DNA from 2 places in the Apilactobacillus sp. EABW-1NA genome. Region 1 is predicted to be linked to the other one. Evidence: riboswitches for the same ligand, from Rfam matches in the RefSeq annotation. Region 1 holds a riboswitch; the other holds the start of a gene.
The links. Region 1 has a riboswitch for thiamine pyrophosphate ahead of OEZ61_RS04500 (ECF transporter S component). Riboswitches for the same ligand answer to the same signal wherever they lie in the genome.

Region 1 (8,656 bases):
AAGCACGAACCAACATTTTACCAAGAACTAATCCAAAGTGAAGTCGTAAACGTTGATTCACTAGTGGACCACGTTTATCTAATCAAGGCCTTTGCCGGCATGGACGGGACCTTGTTTGACGCTTTAGATAATGATCAAACTAACGGTCTAGTAATCGAAGGACTAGGTGCTGGTAACCTACCTCCTGAAACATTAGATTCAGTAAAACGTTTAGTCGATAGAAACATCCCAGTCATTTTGGTTTCCAGATGTCTAAGTGGGGTTGCACAAGACATCTACGCCTATGAAGGTGGAGGAATTCAACTGGAAGAAATGGGCTTAGAATTCTGTCACGGTCTAAACGGACAAAAAGCACGTATTAAATTAATCATTGCGTTAAGTGCGCACAAGTCTGGTGAAGAGTTAGCTAGATTTATGAGTAACGCAATATCATAGAGTGAGGGATGTTTATGAACTCTATCATTGCAGATTTAAATGCAGCAATGAGCAAGGAACAACTGGTGAATATCTACCTAAACACTGGTGATATTTTTTATACCGGCTATATTGAAACTTATAACGATGACGAGGTCATCATTGCCACATACGAATCAAGCGGTCTAGCCGACGGATACGTCGCAATGAAGACTGCCATCATTGAGAGTGTGGAACGTCAAAGTGAAGACCTAGACAGCATCAAAGAAAAAATGTTAATCGCCAAGGATGAAGGATTAATGGAATCCAAACCCAGCGAATTACACTTTGATTCCAACAACAACTTGTTCCCACAAATTTTAATTCAAGCATACTTAAACCAAGAGGTTATCCTAATTCACGACAATGAAGCGGAACGTTTCTACACAGGGATGGTTAAGAAAATCAGCAATGATTCCTTTAAGTTCTTACGCATTAACAAGTTCGACTTCATGCAAAATGAATTGGTCACCATGGGCTTTAACCAAAGCATGATTATTGAATTCCAAGGTCGTGAACTAAGTGTCATGAGCAAAGTAATGGGCAAGGTCAAAGAACAAAACATTGCCAAGACCGCCGAATCAATCAACAACATCATCGATTTGTTGAACGATTCATTCCATCATCACAACCTAGTCGAAGTTCGTTGTAGATACAATGACCACTTCTTCTATGTCGGGGAGGTCATCATGTTAAACGACAGTGGTGCCATCCTAAAAGTTGTCGACATGTCTGGTCAATTTGGTGGCTATGTCTTCATTCGAATGAATGGCATCCAACGAGTCACCGTTGGCAACGACTACCTTGAATTGGTTCAACTAATGAAGGACCAAAACATTGCTGATCATAATGCATCACAACCGGTATTAAACGATTCAAGAGAATTCGACAGTACCGAAGATAATTTAAATGCTATCTTGACGCAATCCATGAACAAGCATCAATTGATTCGTTTACAATTGAAGTCTGGTAGTAACTTCTTAGGTTACCCGGAAAAGATTGGCCCCGAATCAATGAAGTTCAGTCTATTGGATGAAACAGTCAACTTCTTCATTTACGGACAAAAGATTCCGTTAAATGACATCGTTGAAGTAGGTTTTGAATACATCTATGCTTATTTAGATGAACAACGTCTAAGAAGAAAAGGCGATATGTAATAAAAAAAAGGAACCCGACATTTCGGGTTCCTTTTTTGCTTAGCCTAATTTTTGTTTGATAATATCTACTTCATCTTGATTTGGGGATCTGCGCATGCTCTTAATGTCATGCAATTCCTCTACACTAAAATGTAGGTTATAAGCCAATAATGTATCTGGCATATCATTATTCTTTTGATAAGTAACAATTTCTTCAGCAATCTTATTCAATTTACGATTCATAAGAACCCTCCTAACAAAATCCATCCGACAATTACATTATAACTTATTTTAGTATAAGAAGAAAAATAAAGTCTAAAAAATTAGGATAATTTGGATAGCGACAACCACAACAACGAAGATTATATAATCGGTTGCTTTGATTGTAATCTTTTTGAAATGGGTTCGGCTGTTTCCTTCAACGAATAAATGTGAATTCATTCCTTGAGCTAGTAGGGTGGACCAGTTCATGGCAGCTAGGATTGACTTGAAGTAAAGGGTTGGAGAAACATAGGATAGATGCACGTTTCTCATTTTAGCGGATAACTTGATGTCGACAATCTCTTGTTTGATGGTTTCAATCAAGTTAAAGGCGCCCATTACTCCGTAGGCAAACTTGCTGGGTACGTGAAAGTTTTGTTCCAGACTACCAGCCAAATCCTCGATGGAGGTCTTACATGTGTAAGTTCCACCCAGTGTGACAAACGCGTATAGACGAGTCACCAATAAGATACCGTATTGATAGTCGCCATTTATCTTTTGGGCGAAATAGATTCCGACCGCAGGAATTAAAGTGACGAATAATAAGTATAGGATTCGCTTAAATGAAGCGAAGAAGATTAGATAGATTAGACTAACAACGAAGATAACTAGGTTTAGTCTAACTGATGTTGTAAATGAAATTTCCAATGCAATTACTAACATCATCAGTAGTTTTAATACGGGATTCATTAAAAGGCCTCCTGATAAGTTAGTTTGTGATCATCAAATGCTAAATGGTAATCAACTAGGTTCTCTAGACCATGAGTTTGATGAGAGATTAGCAGTTGCGTTTGACCGTTAGCCTTTGCGTGATTCAATAAATCAACGACAACGGTAACATATTCAATGTTGATACCATTAAAAGGTTCGTCTAAAAGAAGAAGTGAGTGTCCCATCATGACTATGCTTAGGATTTGTAGTCGTTTCTTTTGGCCATCACTTAAAGAGTAGATGACACGATCGGATAGCTCATCTAGACCAAGTTTGTTAGTGTATTCAGCGATTTGATTGTCGTCCAACCAGTTGTTGAATGCATTCTTCTTGGATAGTTCTAGTTCGTCTTCGACGGTGATTTTAATGAATTGCTTGGTTGATTCTTGGAAAATCATTCCAACACTTTGTAAGTACTTGTTTAAACGGATTTTACGAATTGATTTGTGGTTGAAATTAATTTCTCCATCAAAATCATGTTGCTTGATAAATGTTTTGAACAGACTTGATTTACCACATCCGTTGGGACCGGTAATTAAGGTCGTTTTTTGTTTCATCAAGTCTAAATCTAAATGATTGATTAATTGCATGTCGTAGTTGGCAATTGATAAATCTGCACAGTTAATAATTGGTTCTCCAACAACTTCGTTTGATAGTGGACGATTTGTGGAATCGTTGAATTGATTGAACAATTCTTTGGCCGCCGCATCATCTAAAGGTTTAAACGTTGTGTTGTCTTCATCGAAACCAATTAACTGGTCGATTCGATTTTCGTAGCCCATAAGGTCATGATCGATATCGATGACAATCTTGTCTGATTCCTTTAGCTGGCTCAATAGACTAATCAGTTCCAGACGAGACTTGATATCGACATTGGCAAATGGTTCATCCAATAGAATAACAGGAGCGTTAATCGCTACGATGATACTTAGTGCAACCTTTTGTTTTTCACCACCAGAAAGAGTCTTGAATTCGCGCTTTCTTAACTCATTGGTATTGGTGAAAGAAAGGGCGTCTTCGATAATTTGATCCATTTTATCAGGTTCAACTTGAAGATTTTCTAGGGTGAAGATGAATTCATCTTCCACGGTAGCCATACAAAATTGTTGCATTGGATCTTGGAACATCATGGAAATGGTTTGTCGTAATTTCCATTCTGAAAATTCAGCGATGTCTTGGTGATTAAAATTGATAACGCCGTCGATTGTACCGTCGTTATATTGTGGATAAAATCCTGCGATTGTTTTCAAAAGCGTTGATTTACCAGACCCAGAAGGACTGTATATCAATGCCATTTGATTAGATTCGAAATCCAGGCTAACCCCTTTAAAAGTCGGCTTCGAACTACCAGTATATTGGTATGTCAAATTGTTAATTGATAAGTTATTCAAAAAGTGACACTCCTATTATTTGATAACGTGACTCTTTTCTAACATGTTGGCGATTAGTTTTGATAACACACCACCAAATATGAAGATTGAAATGAATCTTGCGATGAATAAGATTATTAGCATGTGGATGGCATAAGCATTGTAACCACTCTTGAACCAGTCATAGATAAATGTGATGACAGTAGTTGAGATGGTAGTAGCGAATACACCTAACCAATCGAAGTGCTTGTATTTAGTAGCAACGAAACCTAATTCAGTTGCGATACCTTGTTCAATACCAGAGATGATGGTTTCAACACCCCATTGTCCACCTAAGAACATTTCAACGATGGCACCGATTACCTCAGCTAGTAATGGAGCACCTGGACGTTTGAAGATAAAACCAGCAAGTGGAGCTGCCATTACCCAAAGACCAAGTAGTAGATCGTTAGCAAGAGGTGCTAGACCATAAGGAGTAAGTGCAAGACTTACTGCGTTGTATAGAAAACCTGTGGCGAAAAAGATAATTCCACAGATAATTGAGATTAATGTAAGTAAAATGATGTTTCTAAGTGACCATGTGTTTTTCATAGTTTCCTCCAGAAAAAAGGACCCCAAACAACACGTGTTTGGAGTCCAATTTATTTTTATAATTTGTAAAGCATTAAAAATAAAAGGGTTGTTTTCCTTCGCAGGGATTATCCTGAATCAGGTACTATGGGTATGAATCTCAGCCGAATTCCGGCACCCCAAACATTAATTATCAATTTAAATTAACTATACTATTGATTAAATTTAAATGCAATGCTTATATTTTTATTAACATTTTTAACAAGCGGGATGCCTTGTCGTAACGGTGATTTCGTGGTAACTTTAGATAGTGAAATTATGAAAAATGGAAGTAAAAATGAATGAAGAAATCAGTGAAAAGACTAACAATAATATTCGTCGCGGCGATTGGATTAGGGGCATACGAACAATTTAATAATCCATTCTCATTTATTCGCCAAGAATACAATAAAATAACGAACTCAAAACAAGGTTATCAACCTGACTATCAACAAGATCCACAAACTTATAAGACCGACCTAGTGAAGGTGTCACAGAATAAAATAACGAACGCGAGTGCTGCTGTGGCATTGGATGCTACTAAGAATAAGGTCGTTTATTCACAAAATGGGGACAAGAAGATTAAGGTGGCATCATTAGCTAAACTAATGACCTTATATCTAGCGATTCAAAAGGCCGAAAAAACCAACGGCTGGAATCGAGTAGTCGACACCAGTAACAAGGGACTAAAGAAACTAGGTGACGACGTTGAACTAGGTGGCTTTAAGTTTAAGGATGGCCACAAGTACACCGTCAGAGATTTGTATAAGGCCGCTTTAGTCCAATCATCCAACAATGCTGCAATTGCATTGGGTCAATGGGTGGCAGGATCTAACGTTAAGTTCATCAAGATGATGAATGAACAAGCCAGAGCATGGCATCTAGACGCTACTTTTGTGTCATCATCAGGACTAGAAAATAGTGACTTAGGTAAATTTGGTTTCGCTCAAGTTGGTGGCAAGGACGATGCCAACATGATCTCAGCCAAGAGTATCGCAATCATTGCCGACCACGTCCTATCAATTTATCCAAAGGCAATTGATGATGCCAAGCAAGTATATGAAAAAGTTGACGGTCAAACTTTATTTAATGAAAATAGTTTACTACCTGGTAGACCTTTTTACGATGAAAGTTTGCATGTCGATGGTTTAAAGACCGGTTATACTGTTGCCGCTGGACTATGTCTAGTTGCGACTGCTCAACAACCTGGCAAAGACAGAGTAATCACCGTCGTTGTTAACGATTATGCCGAATTTTCCGACACTGCCAAGTTGATTAAACTGGTTAACAACCACGATTCAGCATTGAAATAATAATAGTTAGCATAAGAATTTTGTATTTTTTCCAAAATAGTGTAGAATAGTAAAGTATCTTTGATTACTAGTATAAAGGAGAAGATTTATGGAATCGGCCTGGAATATAGTTGGCCTACTTCTTTGGATAATTTTGGTTATTTATGCAATTTTTATTATTCATAACATCGGGGTAAGAAGAAGTAGACTAATCATAAATGGGCACTACGACTTTTCATTAACTCACCATTTAAAGACGATTGCACAAATCGTCGTGTTATTTGCTGGGATTGGATTCATGTCTTTTGAGACATTCTATCCAAACGTTAATGGATCAAACGTCGTCACAACACGTGACTTCAAGCCATTAATTTTGGATACCAATGGTAACAGCTCTTACTATGTGAAGGTCAAAAGTGGGAATAATTCATCTTTGAATCAGTCTTACTCATATTTGGTTAATGGACAACGTCTATCAGTATCAAGTTCAGCATCAAGTGTGCTAGTCGGTACTAATAGCGAAATTAATGTTCAAAAGTCAGCGGTTAGATGGAATGACAATGAAGCTAAGACGCTAGACAAGAAATACCAAAGAGCGTGGGTTGCCGACGTAACCGTTACGTATAAAGACAGTTTTTGGAATGGAATCGGATTACATGCAAGACGTCAGTTCAAGAGTTATACTCTAATCCGTATTCCGGATAATTCATTTATTTATAACGAAAAATAAAAAGCCTCTGGATTTAATCCAGGGCTTTTTTTCGTTTAGTCTTGTTTTTGTAGTTTAGAATGGTGAACTCCGTAGGCGAAGTAGAAGATAAATCCAATCACAATCCAGATACCAACTGAAATCTTGGTAATGTCTGGAAGCATGATGATAAAGAAGATGCTGAATACACCAGCTACGATTGGTAGGAATGGATACCATGGCATCTTGAATCCTGTGTTTTTAATATCTTTTCTACGACGAAGTTTAATAACACCAAATGAGATGAATGCGAAGGCAATCAATGTTCCTGCGTTAATCAATGAAGCTAGTTGAGTCAATGGAACCAAACCAGCAAAGACAGCTTGAACGATAGTTGCGATGATAATCGCATTCTTTGGTACGGAGTGCTTGGCGTTAACGCGGCCAATGAATTTAGGCAAAAGACCGTCTCGACCAAGTGCATACACTAGGCGAGAACCACCGATGAACATAGTCACCATGGCGGTAAAGATTCCAAACAAAGCACCGATAGTAATTAGCTTGTTGAATGCTGACAAGTGAATGATTTGAAGAGCGTAAGCGGCGGGATCGTCAACGTTTAGTTCCCTGTAGTTAACGATTCCAGTAAGTACCATTGAAAATGCGACATATAGAACGACGGCGAAAACCACAGTTCCGATAATTCCCTTGATAACGTTCTTACCTGGGTCGATAGTTTCAGCGGAGTTAGAAGCTAATGCATCAAAACCGATGAAAGCAAAGAAGACAGTGGCAGCTGCTGTGAAGATACCACCCATACCAAATGGAGTTGAGTGGAATTGAGCAGGGTAGAAAGGAACATAGTTACTGGTCTTAACGTAGAAGGCACCGATGATAATAAAAATAATGATAATGGCGACTTTGACAATCACGGCGAAGTTTTCAACACGTTTAGACATTTCTGAACCCATTAGAAGAATTCCTGCGATGACAACCACAATGATGACGGCTGAGATGTTAATCACTCCACCTTCCATTGGACTGGCTTGTAGGGCGGTTGGTAAATGAATTCCGATGGCGGCTAAGATATTGTTGTTAAAGTAAGCAGCAAACCCGGTCGCTTCAGCCGATACTGCTAAGAAGTATTCAAGGATTAAGGCCCAACCCAAAATCCAACCAACAATTTCACCATAGACAACGGAACCAAATGAGTAAGCTGATCCGGCAATTGGCATGGCTGATGAAAATTCAGCGTAGGCCATACCAACTAATCCAGAAACGATGGCTGCCATTAAAAAGGCAATCGCAACGGCAGGACCAGCATGACTGGCAGCTTCATGGCCGGGAAGGATGAAAATCCCGGTACCAATCACGGCACCGATACCCAAGCCAATTAAGTCTTTAGTGGTCAAAGACTTGGATAATCGTGAATCGGCCTCTAAATAATTGCTAACCGATTCCTTTTTAAAAATTTGCATAGATATCAACACCTTTTCTTGTTTATTTGTACTATTAACTATATAATGAGTACCAACATAAGTAAAATTAATAAATTCAATATTTACATAAGAAAAGATGATATAAGATGAATCGATTTATTGTACTAGAGGCAGTATTACAGAATAAGAGTTTCACCAAAGCAGCAGAACAACTAGGGTATACCCAATCTTCCGTCAGTCAAATGATGTCCAATCTGGAAAAGGAATTCAATATGCACATTCTAAAACGTTCCAGATCTGGGGTGGAATTGACACCGGATGGGGAAAAACTTTATCCACACATCAGACAAGCACTTCGTCAATACCGTGGATTAATCGACACCGCCAATGCCATCAATGGCCTTCAATCAGGAACGGTCAGAATCGGAGCAATTACCAGTGTTAGTTGTTACTGGTTGCCTGACCTATTCAAAGAGTTTAAGGCGCTTTATCCACAGATTAATTTCGTTTTAAACCAGGGTGACTATGGAACCATCATCGATTGGTTGAAAACCGACCAAATTGATTTCGCCATCATGACCGCTGAATACGGAGAAGGTTTTAATAAGACAATTGTCCACAACACTAACATGAATGCATTTATTCCCGTTGACCATCCATACGCCAACGCAGATGCTGTGCCAATTGAAGCACTCGC
Region 2 (11,533 bases), on a different contig from region 1:
AAGTCCTAGCGGTTGCTCACGACTACAATATCGATATGGACAAACTTAACATCTCTGGTGGTGCCATCTCAATGGGACATCCCCTAGGTGATTCCGGTGCGCGAATTGTCGGTTCATTAATCTATAACCTACAACGCACTAACAAAAAAAGCGGTCTAGCTACCATCTGTATCGGTGGTGGTATGGGAATGGCCATGAAAATTACACTACTATAGATAATTCTAATTAGTTTACTAAAAGTGTCATTGTAGTATGCTATGAATAGGCTTAATTTACAAACGTTGCAAAATGCAGCGTTTTTCTATATACTTTTTACTTATAATTTTCATAAAGGAAGTGTAAAAATGCCCGCAACATACTTAAAGAAATCAACTGAAGAAGATTTACCAGCAATCTTAGATATCATTCACTCAGCAATCAAGTACCTACACGAACAAGGAATTGATCAATGGCAACATGGTTACCCAGCTGACGAAGATTTAGTTAAAGACGTTAAAGATGGAATCAACTACGTGTTAATCACTGACGGCCAAGTCGCCGGAACTGCAACAATTCATCAAGGAATTGATCCAAATTACCTAAAGATTGAAGAAGGCGATTGGGTTAACGGTTCTGAAGCTCACTACGCAGCGATTCACAGAGTTGCCATCTCAAATGAGTTCCGTGGACAACACCTATCTGAAAAACTGGTTAGTAGCTTAATCACCGTTTCACGTGTATTAGGTTACAAGGATATCAGAATCGACACTCATCCTGAAAACAAAGGTATGCAACACGTTATCACTTCTAACGGTTTTGAAAAACGTGGAATTATCCATATGCGAGAAAATGGTCATCCATGGACTGCTAGATTTGCATACCAACTATTAACTAAATAATAGAAGGTGCTCACATGCTAGCAGACGACCTATCAGTTCAAATCAAACTGATTATTATGTATGCGATTGGTGTTTTAGCCCTATTGACTTTGCTATTTTTCTTATACCGCAAGCATCAATCATTTAAAAATAAATATGTAGCAACCATCCTAGGAATTACCATCATCTTGGTATTAATCCTAATCGATGTAAGTACATTGCATTAAAAAAAGACGTTCATTATGATGAACGTCTTTTTTGTTTGGTTTAATTAGTGAATAACAACCTTAGTGCCGGTTGGTACTGAGCTGTTGATCCATTTAGCGTCTGGAATTGATAAACGAACGCAACCATGTGAGTTGGCAACCTTGCCTAGTTCATGGGCATCCTTCATTAAATACTTACCAGCCTTGTTTACGGGAACGGAATGGAATAGGTAGATTCCGTGATCCTTAAATGAAGTCCAGTAGTTGGCACCTTCCTTGGATGATGCGTTGTAGAAGTGACTACCACGTTCTTTTTGAATGTGGAATGTACCGCGTGGGGTACCATCGTCATTTCCAGTTGAGCATAGCATGGTGTATAAAACCTTGCCCGCCTTGTTCATAACATAGACACGTTGTTTCTTAATTGAAACATCTAGCCAGTTCTTCTTTGATAGTTTCATATTTGGGTAAGCCTTCTTTTCAGAAGAGTGCTTCCAAGCATTCTTTGAAGGCCTTACTGAGGCTTGTGCCGATAGATTGGTAGTAGTATTCTTGTTCGCAGTCGATTTTGAGGTAGATTGGCCGCAAGCTGTTAATCCTAATGCCACAATGACGGCAGCAATAATCATTGCAAATGCACGTTTAAATTTAGTCATTAAATATCTCCCCTTGTCTTTGACTTAATTAAAACACAAAGTGAAAATCAATTCCATTATTAAAAACATTTGGTATAGTTATATTTATAAAAACATTCGTACAAACTAAGGAGATATCGTTATGCGAAAACTAAAAGCATTTTCACTACTACTCGTTATGACTGTCATGTTGTTTGCCGGAAGCATCAGTGAAACCCACCTAGCCGCTAATGCGCAAACTACCAAGCAAACTCGTCACAAGAAAAAGCCCGCCAAAAAAGCTAAAAAATCCAAGAAGGCTAAGAAAACTTCTAAGGCTAAACACAAAAAGACCACTAAGAAGAAAAAGGCCGTAAAGAAACACGCTAAAAAGACTACCAAGGCCAAGAAGAAGCACCCAAAGAAAACTAGAAAAGTTACCAAAGCAAAAAAGAAGGTAGCTACTAAGAAGAAGGCCCCTAAAAAGGTAGTTAATAAAAAAAACAACGCCAAAAAAGTGATTGTAAGCACTACTTCTCCGGTAGCTACCAGCAACAAGAAGACTACCGATTCTAACTACTACCAATCCGTTGATGGTTTTAACTACCCATCAGACGATCACGCTACTCCTAACGCATCTGACACGCTAAACATCCCTGCCGGTTACCTATTTAGTTTCAATGCCAACACCAAGAAGATGGTCCAAGGTACCGCTTCAGACGAATCAATTGACCAAAGCCGTCAAATTAACACATTCCACCCAAGCACCGCCGACATTAACGCCAAGGTCAACATCAACAACATTAGTAATGACCAACAACGTCAACTATCACAATATGCAGCTAACCTTGTGAATGATTTAAGACACAAGCTAGCTAACAACTACCCATACACCCAAGACCTAACCGTTACCGAACGTGCTCTAAAGGCTGCCACTGATGTTGCCATCGGCTACAACAACGATAATTGGGACTTTACTAAAAAAGGTGGTCACGATGTCTCTGTCCTAGATGACGTCTTCGCCGCTAACAGTTTCTCTGCCTACGGTGAAAACATCGCTGGTTCACTACTAACTAACTCATACATCAATGGACCAGTTACTATGGCTAACGTTAAGGAAAGCATCTACGGTGCCATCTGTGCCATGATGTTTGACGACGCATCTTCTGATTGGGGCCACGCTGCCAACTTCCTAGGAATTGGTTTCGATAGTTCCGCTAAACAAGAATTCGGTGTTTCAATTGATAAGATGGGCCAAATTCACTTCGAAATTTATCAATAAAAAATAAAAAGACGCTATGACGGCGTCTTTTTTGTTTAGCAAAATTATCATGTTTACAAATAGTTCAAAACAGATATACTTATACATGAATTAAATATAAAAATGCTGTCCACTGGGGTGCCGTTTTTCGGCTGAGATTACACCCATTGAACCTGATCTAGTTAACACTAGCGAAGGAAGTCAGGCGCACTCCAAGTAAAGAATTAGAATTAGAATTAGACTTAGTCTATCCAAGTGTACCCTTCCACCGTCGTGTGGGAGGGTATTTTTTATTTACGGCAGCAAACTGGAGGTATTGTTTCATGTTTTCACATCAACTAGTCAAAGAAGCTAACCCAATTTTGGAAGCCATCTTTGACCACCCGTTTGTTAAAGGTATCGGTGACGGTCACGTCGACGATGCAGCATTAAAATTTTATGTTCAACAAGATTTTCAATACTTATCTGAGTTCATCAAAATTTACGCTAGTATCATCCCCATCCTAAAGGGCAGAGAGGACATGCGCTTTTTCGCTGAAAACATCGATTTTATTTTAAACAGTGAGATTCACCCTCACCACGTCTTTTGCGATATCGCTAACGTTACATACGAAAGTTTGCAACACGCTACCCCAAGCCCTAAGGCTTACCTATACCAATCACATATGTATCGTGCCGTAAGAACCGGTAGTCTGGCCAACATCATCTGTGCGCTACTACCATGCCCATGGACATACAATGAAATTGCCAAACAACTAACTGCCACAGGGAAAAACACCGAAGACAACCAGTTTAAGAGTTGGATTGATTTCTACCTATCTGACAATGAAGATGCAGATGGTGGAATAACCCAAAAGCTCTTTAACATGTTAAATGAACTATCCAAGGACATGTCAGAAGAAGAAATCAATGAGGCCAAAGGCTTCTTCCTAAAGAGTACCGAATTAGAATGGGAATTCTGGGAACAAGCCTTCTACCAACAAGACTGGCGTTTTGCCGACATCATTCATGGAGGTAGTCATCATGAATAGTAAAAAAGTCCCTGAAGCACTAACGATTGCCGGTTCAGATTCCGGTGGTGGAGCCGGTATGCAAGCTGACATCAAAACGATGCAAGAACACCATGTCTTTGCTACCAATGTCGTGGTTGGTTTGACCGCCCAAAACACATTGGGTGTGCAATCCGTCCTACCCACTCCCGTTGAAATGATCAACGCACAGTTTAACTCACTATACGATGATTTCGACATCAAGGCTGCCAAAACCGGTGCCTTGTTTGACCAAAAACGTGTCGAAGCCGTCGTCGCAAACATTAATGAACACAACATTCACCCCATCGTCGTCGACCCGGTCATGGTTGCCAAGGGTGGCGCTAGGTTATTAGACGATTCGGGTATCGACGCCATCATCCATAAACTAATGCCAATCGCCGACATCGTGACCCCTAACCTTCCTGAAGCTGAGGTTATATATGGTAAGAAGATTGAAACCAATGACGATGTGATTGCAGCTGCTGCGCACATTCAACAACTGGGTGCCAAGAACGTCATCATCAAGGGTGGCCACCAACAAGGTGATACCCTTTCCGATTACGTCCTACTAGAAAGCGGAATTAGTTTTACCATCGAAAGTAAAAAGTACGACACCGCGAGAAAACACGGAACTGGCGACACCCTATCATCCGCAATCGTCGCTAACCTATCCAAGGGGGCATCCATCAAGGAAGCCATCATCGAAGGTAAACGCTACATTGATACCATCCTACAATCAGAAATCATTGTCGGACATGGTCATGGACCACTAAATCACTGGGGGGCTGAAGATGAAATTCGCTAAAGAACAACTAGCCGTCTACTTCATTGCGGGTAGTCAAAACGTTGGCGGCGACGTCGACAAACTAATCCAAATCGTAGAGGGTGCATGTAAGAACGGAATTACCATGTTTCAATACCGCGAAAAAGACCGTTCTACCCTATCCGATGCGGAAAAACTACAGGTGGCGATTCAACTAAAGGAAATCACCGCCAAGTATAACGTGCCATACATCATCGATGACGATATCGATTTGATGAAGGAAATTAATGCTGATGGAATCCACGTCGGTCAAGACGACACCAAGATTGAACGCGTCATCGCGGAATGTCAAAACAAGATTATCGGACTATCTACCCACACCCTAGATGATGTCAGAGCTGCCAACAATGTCGATTCACTAGACTACATCGGAATTGGTCCCATCTTTGCGACTCAATCCAAGTTAAAGGTGAAACCAGCAATCGGTATCGATGAACTAAACCGTTTATACCAAGAATCTACTCATCCAGCCGTTGCCATTGGTGGCATCAAGGAAGATAACGCCAAGGCGGTGCTAACTACCAACGTCGACGGTGTCTCAGTCATCTCAGATATCATCGATAGTTCCGATATCCAACAAACCATTAATCGTCTAAAGGGGAATGCATAATGACTACTATCAAACAAATCAGAGAAAACTCACCAATCATTTTAAACATCTCAAACATGGTAACACCACAACACGTGGCCGATGCCATCAACTTCATCGGGGCGTCACCAATCATGTTCGACGACATCAAGGAAGCAAGCGACCTAGTCAACATCTCAAATGCCCTAGTCATCAACATGGGTTCATCAAACGATGCCGACGTTGAAAAATCAATTGCAGCTGGAAAGTACGCCAACCAAAAAGGCATCCCTGTCGTCATTGATCCCGTTGCGATTGGCGCATCCAAGTTACGTCAAAATAACTTCGCTAAGGTAGCTAAGGAAGTCAATTTCGACGGTGTTCGTGGTAACGCCGGTGAGTTAGCATTTCTCGCCGACATCGAATGGAACGCCCAAGGTATCGACGCCGGAAACGGTGACGGTGACTTACATCAAATCGCAGAAACAGTCGCTAAGAAGTTTGACTGTATCACATTACTATCAGGTGTTACTGATGTGATCTCAGATGGTAGTAAAACCGTAGAAGTTAAAAACGGTCATCACTACTTTGCCGTTAACGTTGGTTGTGGCGATATGTTAGACGGTATCCTAGGGGCCTGTCTAGCAGTCGACAACAGTTTAGATTCCGCCGTGCTTGCATCTAGTATCCTAAGCATTGCCGGAGAAATTGCCGGTGGAATTACCGACAACCTACCATATTCATTCCTATCAACTGTATTTAATACCTTATACCAACTAACCGACGAAGAAATCACTGAGTTTCAAAAACTAGGCTAAACAAAAAGGACTGACAAACGTCAGTCCTTTTTATTTTCATCATTTATGATGTCTCTAACAAGTCTCGAAATAATAAAGTATAGAATTGAAAAAGCTGCTGATGATAGAATAACAATTAAACTAGGTCTATTATAGTAAAAGAAATTATTATTCATTTTCTCGAATAGTCTTACTACAGGTGGAACAAAACTATTAGCGATTATATACGAAATTTCAATCAAATAAATATATATTTTTATAGGTATTAGTTTTTCACGACAATAGCGTTTCAATTTAATTCTTTGTTGTCTTCTTAATCTTTTATAGCTAAATATTTCGATTAAGACATGCAACATTTTATAGTCAAGCATTGAAATGATGATGGTAAAGACAATTGAAAAAATTGTTAATGTATCACTTAAGTTCATTAAATATAATATAACAGAAACCAATATCATAAATATAAATTTCCAAACTATTATTTTAACTTTATATTTCGTGATATTGTTATATTTTGGTACAATAACTATTTTATCTAAGAACCATGAAATAACCCATAGTTCATACCAAGTTAACATTGAAAAAATGTAGAAAGAAACATGGTTTTTATTAAAAACATCTCCACAAATACTATTAATAGTTATAATAACAATCAATATAAAATCGCAAACGATAGTTGCCTTAAAACAAATCATGTCTTTCCATGAGTTATCTGACGTCATTAATCTTTTAAACGTTTTAAATGCAACATATATACTAATACATAATGATGTTGATATGATTATTATCGAAAAAATAAATAATAAATAGTACCATTTATTAAAAAAAGTACGAATAATCCCGATACCAATACAAAAACTAATAAACGTTATGGCTAATAACATTATTATTATGTGTTCAGCTTCAAAATCCCTTTTTTTCGTCAATAAATCAACTTGATTATCAACCCATTTAAAACCTTTATCAATCCATTTAATAATAACCAACCTCCAAATACTATGTATTACACATATACCATATAGCATTATAGAAGCTTATTTGTTTAAAATATTGATAATCTTATTGTATATATCTATACATTCATATAAAAAAGACTGACAAACGTCAGTCCTTTTTATTTTTATAGTGCTTTTTCGATATTAGCTAGTGTTAGTTCATCAGTTGAGGCAAACACGATATCAGCATCCTTTAGGATGTCGGCACTACCGATTCCGATGGAAGTCTCACCGGCACCATTGATAGCAGCAATACCGACTTCCGCATCTTCAATTCCGATGCATTGTTCTGGAGCTAGGTCCAAGATTTCAGCACCCTTAGTGTAGATTTCTGGATCTGGTTTACCCTTACTCAATAAAGCCGGGTTAACCACCTTTTCAAAGTATTCACTTAATTGAAGTTTTTCCAAAACAGTTGGTGCATTCTTGGAAGCAGATGCTAAAGCGATTAAATAGCCATTATCACGTAAACTGTCCAAGAATTCCTTGATACCAGGAAGAATATCGGCTGGTGACATTTGATCAACTAGGTTTAGGTAGTTATCGTTTTTTTCCTGTGCTAGTGCCAGCTTGTCTTCTTCAGTGTATTTTCCTTGTAAGTTACCGCGATCCAAAATCAGATTCAATGAGTCCATGCGGTCCACACCCTTTAGGTCTTCGGCTAACTTGTCATTCCATGGCGTGCCGACTTTATCGGCAATTTGTTTCCATGCCTTACTGTGTAAAACAGAGGTGTTGGAGATAACACCGTCCAGGTCAAAAATGAAACCTTTAATCTTGTCTAATCCCATGTCTATTCCCCCTTTGATAGGATTTCTAGTGTTGCTTTTTCTAGTTTGTATGACTTGTTGTTTACAATGATGTTCATTGGTTGACCATCAACCAACTTGATTGTTGTTTTACCATCAACAATGTTGATGTTTAATAATCTGCCGTTAAAGACAATTCTGAATTCAAAGCCATCCCATTCAATTGGTAGATGTGGGATAATCTTTAATTCGCCGGCTGAAGTTACTTGCATCCCTGCGAAACCTTGAACCACACTTAGCCAGCTTCCACCTAGGTTTGCCAAGTGTAAACCATCTTCAGTGTTTCCTTGTAAATCAGTTAAATCCATACGAACAGTGTCTGAGAAGTAGCTGTAGGCCTTCTTCATGTCACCCATACGCGCAGCTAACGCACTGAAGATTGAGCGTGATAATGATGAGTCATGAGTAGTAATTTTTTCGTAGTAATCGAATTCTCTTCTTAGTTGATCATCATCAATTGTTTCTGGGAATAATAGGTCCGCTAAAACAGTATCTGCTTGCTTGTTCACTTGGTATCTGTAGATGTTTAGTGGGTGGTAGTGCAATAGTAATGGGTATTTGTCCTTTGGTGTTTCGTCGAATGGCCAGATTGCCTTGCTGAAGAATGTGTCATCTTGAGCGTTAATTTGGTATTCGTCGTTGAATGGGAAGTAAATCCTTTCAGCGATGTCCTTGAATGATTCTAATTCTTCAACTGAAGCACCTAGTTTGCTGAATCCTTCTGGATCTTCTTCCATTAACACTAGTCCTAACTTGTATGCCAAGTTGAAGTTGTTTTGCGCCATTCTGTTAGTAAAGTAGTTGTTATCAACCATTGCAGTGTATTCGTCTGGTCCAGTTACTGTGTGGAATTCGAATACTGTCTTGTTCTCTCTCTTTGCCCACGTACCGAATTCTCTGAAGAAACGAGCAGTTTCTAGTAACATTTCAAAACCATAGTCCTTTAAGAATGCCATGTCATGAGTTGCTTGGTAGTAGTTACCGATGGCATATGCAATGTCTCCGTCTAAGTGGTAAGCGGCAGTACTTGCTGGGTAGTATGCGGAAGTTTCTTCACCGTTGATGGAACGCCATGCGAATAGCGCACCTTGGTTAACACCCAATTCACGAGCACGTGTACGTGCAAAGCTTAGAGTGTTGTAACGGTATACCAATAGTTTCTTGGCAATTTCTGGATTTGTGTAGATGAAGTAAGGAATCATGTACATTTCAGTGTCCCAAAAAGTGTGACCTTCATAACCTGGTCCTGTTAAACCTTTGGCAGCGATGTTTGTCTTACCGTCACGACCAGTAGCTTGGTTTAATTGGAAGATGTTGTAGTGAAGAGCTAGGTTTAATTCGTCGTTTCCGGCGATTGAAACCTCACCGTTTTGCCAAGTGTCATGCCAGAAACTAGCACTGTTTTCCTTAATTGTGGCAAAGTCTTCTTTAGCAAAGTCACCTGCTTCATTCTTTTCACCAACGATAAATCCGTAGCCAACTTTTGGTTCGTCGACTAGTGCTAGTTTTTTAGTTAGTGGACTTTCGTTGTTAAAACCGTAAGCAGTAATTTCAATGCGTTGTTGTGATTCAGCAGTACTAATGGCGATTGTTTGTGATAAGTCGTCAGTAGCAACCACTTCACGTTTGATTGATTTTAATTCTCTAGTCTTTCTTGGGTCATCGATGTCGTCGCCTGCTTCAGCCTTTGCTTCTTCTAGGACAAAACTCTTATCGATGTAGATGTCACCCTTGTAAGTTCCAGCTTCAAAAGCATATTCAATGCCGTAGAAGTGAACTTCTCTTTGATCGATTGCTGAAGTGACATTCATTTTAATTGTTTGTTTCTTGTCGTTACTTAATTCATATTCTTCAACCAATTTACCGTTAGATAAATCTAATTGCATATCTACTAGTTTAGAATGAGTGAATTCGCCATGACCGTCATCAAAGACGCGAATTTTTCTCAAGTTAGGAAGAGAAACGATTGTTTCATTCCTCTTTGGGTAGTAAGCAGCAGCTTCTCCGTATGTGATTGGACTGTATTCGAAGAAACCATTTACAAGTGTTCCTTCTACTGCGTTTGATTCAATTGGGTTAGTTGAACGAACCCCAAAGTGACCATTACCGAATGAGAACACAGCTTCTAGGTTGCCCGGATTACTTGAACTCACGTCTTTTAGTCTTAATTTAATGTCTTTAGTCATTTTTAATTCAACTCCTTTAATTATTCTTTAACTGGTTTTACAAAGAATACTGTTCCGGCAGCAATTAGTGCGCAGATTCCAGCTAGGAATAGCATTGCACTCATTGATCCGTGTAGCATTGGGAAGATTGCGAAACTAGAAACTGAAGCGACAATTTGTGGGATACAAATTTGCCAGTTGAATAGTCCTAGGTAAGCACCTTCGTTCTTACCTTTAACAGCACCTGTAATCATTGCAAATGCTTCTGTTCCGATTGTGATGTACATAATTCCAAATAGTGTGAATGGAACGATTGATAGCATCTTTGAAGTTACAAAGTACATCATGATTAGACCTAATCCACCTAATACTAGTGAGATGAATAGGATTTTTCTTCTTTGGCTTGGTTTTAGACGAGCTAAAACGAATGTACCCCATAGAACTCCGGCTAGTGATTGAACGAATGTTAATACCCCGTTCCAGTTACCAGCTGCTTGGAATCCTGCGCTAGCAGGGTTAGTTGTGTGCCAAATGTTTTCTGCTAATGCACCAGTGCTGTAAGTCCATACAAATTGAACTGAGATGAATGAGAACATCATAACTGCTAATAATTCCCAGAAGATCTTAGGAGCAGTCTTTACTAATTCCCATAGACTTGGTGCTTTTTCTTTACTGTCTTCTTCAATGTCGTGGTATTTTGCGTATTCTACTGGGTCGTATTCTTTAACGTTTACAACAGTGTAGATAGTAGTTGCAGCGATTACGACTGCTCCAATGTAAAAGGCAATTTTTACAGTTGTTGGAACTTCACCTTTAGGAGCAATGTTTGAAAAACCAATTGCAGTGATTACGAATGGTAGGATTGCAGCTAGCATTCCCCCTGCGTTTGAGTAAATGTTTTGGAATGACCATGCTTTGTCTTCTTGGTCTGCGTTAACCATGTCACCGATAATCATTCTGAATGGTTGTTGACACATGTTTGATGAAACGTCTAGAAGCATGATAGTAACCGCACCAAATAGTAAAGCGGCTAATGATCCATAACCTAAACCTAGCGATCCAACGTTTGGTAAAACGATTAAAACAATTGCAGAAATAATAGAACCCATAATCAAGTATGGCAATCTTCTACCAAAACGGTTCCACGTTTTGTCTGATCTCTTTCCAACGATTGGTTGAACAATCATCCCTGCCAATGGTGGTAGGATGAAGAACCAACCTAACTTATTAGGGTCAGCCCCAATAGTTTGGAAAATTCTACTCATTTGAGATGTTTGTAAAAAGAACGCCATGTTTAAACCAAAATAACCGAAGGTAATATTAAATAATTGGAACCTCGATAGTTTTGGTAATTTTAGTTTGGACATCATAATAGCTCACTCTCCTTTATTAATATGATTCTTTAGT

Region 2: it holds a riboswitch for thiamine pyrophosphate, as region 1 does, so the genes downstream of both, tenA (thiaminase II) here and OEZ61_RS04500 (ECF transporter S component) in region 1, are expected to answer to the same signal.

What each region holds. Positions count from the first base shown of each region.
Region 1 covers NZ_JAPDKO010000011.1:45,249-53,904, forward strand. Annotated here, with positions in the region: gene OEZ61_RS04475 (asparaginase) at 1-435, shown strand, start outside; gene OEZ61_RS04480 (hypothetical protein) at 450-1,610, shown strand; gene OEZ61_RS04485 (LBP_cg2779 family protein) at 1,650-1,832, opposite strand; gene OEZ61_RS04490 (energy-coupling factor transporter transmembrane component T) at 1,905-2,540, opposite strand; gene OEZ61_RS04495 (ATP-binding cassette domain-containing protein) at 2,540-3,952, opposite strand; gene OEZ61_RS04500 (ECF transporter S component) at 3,968-4,522, opposite strand; TPP riboswitch at 4,599-4,693, opposite strand; gene OEZ61_RS04505 (serine hydrolase) at 4,843-5,853, shown strand; gene OEZ61_RS04510 (LVIS_2131 family protein) at 5,942-6,562, shown strand; gene OEZ61_RS04515 (amino acid permease) at 6,598-7,998, opposite strand; gene OEZ61_RS04520 (LysR family transcriptional regulator) at 8,106-8,656, shown strand, end outside.
Region 2 covers NZ_JAPDKO010000029.1:2,209-13,741, reverse strand. Annotated here, with positions in the region: gene OEZ61_RS07230 (acetyl-CoA C-acetyltransferase) at 1-215, shown strand, start outside; gene OEZ61_RS07225 (GNAT family N-acetyltransferase) at 345-878, shown strand; gene OEZ61_RS07220 (hypothetical protein) at 893-1,084, shown strand; gene OEZ61_RS07215 (L,D-transpeptidase) at 1,129-1,719, opposite strand; gene OEZ61_RS07210 (SEC10/PgrA surface exclusion domain-containing protein) at 1,841-2,959, shown strand; TPP riboswitch at 3,063-3,155, shown strand; gene tenA (thiaminase II) at 3,262-3,969, shown strand; gene thiD (bifunctional hydroxymethylpyrimidine kinase/phosphomethylpyrimidine kinase) at 3,962-4,774, shown strand; gene thiE (thiamine phosphate synthase) at 4,761-5,402, shown strand; gene thiM (hydroxyethylthiazole kinase) at 5,402-6,178, shown strand; gene OEZ61_RS07185 (hypothetical protein) at 6,199-7,143, opposite strand; gene pgmB (beta-phosphoglucomutase) at 7,278-7,943, opposite strand; gene OEZ61_RS07175 (glycosyl hydrolase family 65 protein) at 7,946-10,147, opposite strand; gene OEZ61_RS07170 (SLC45 family MFS transporter) at 10,168-11,493, opposite strand.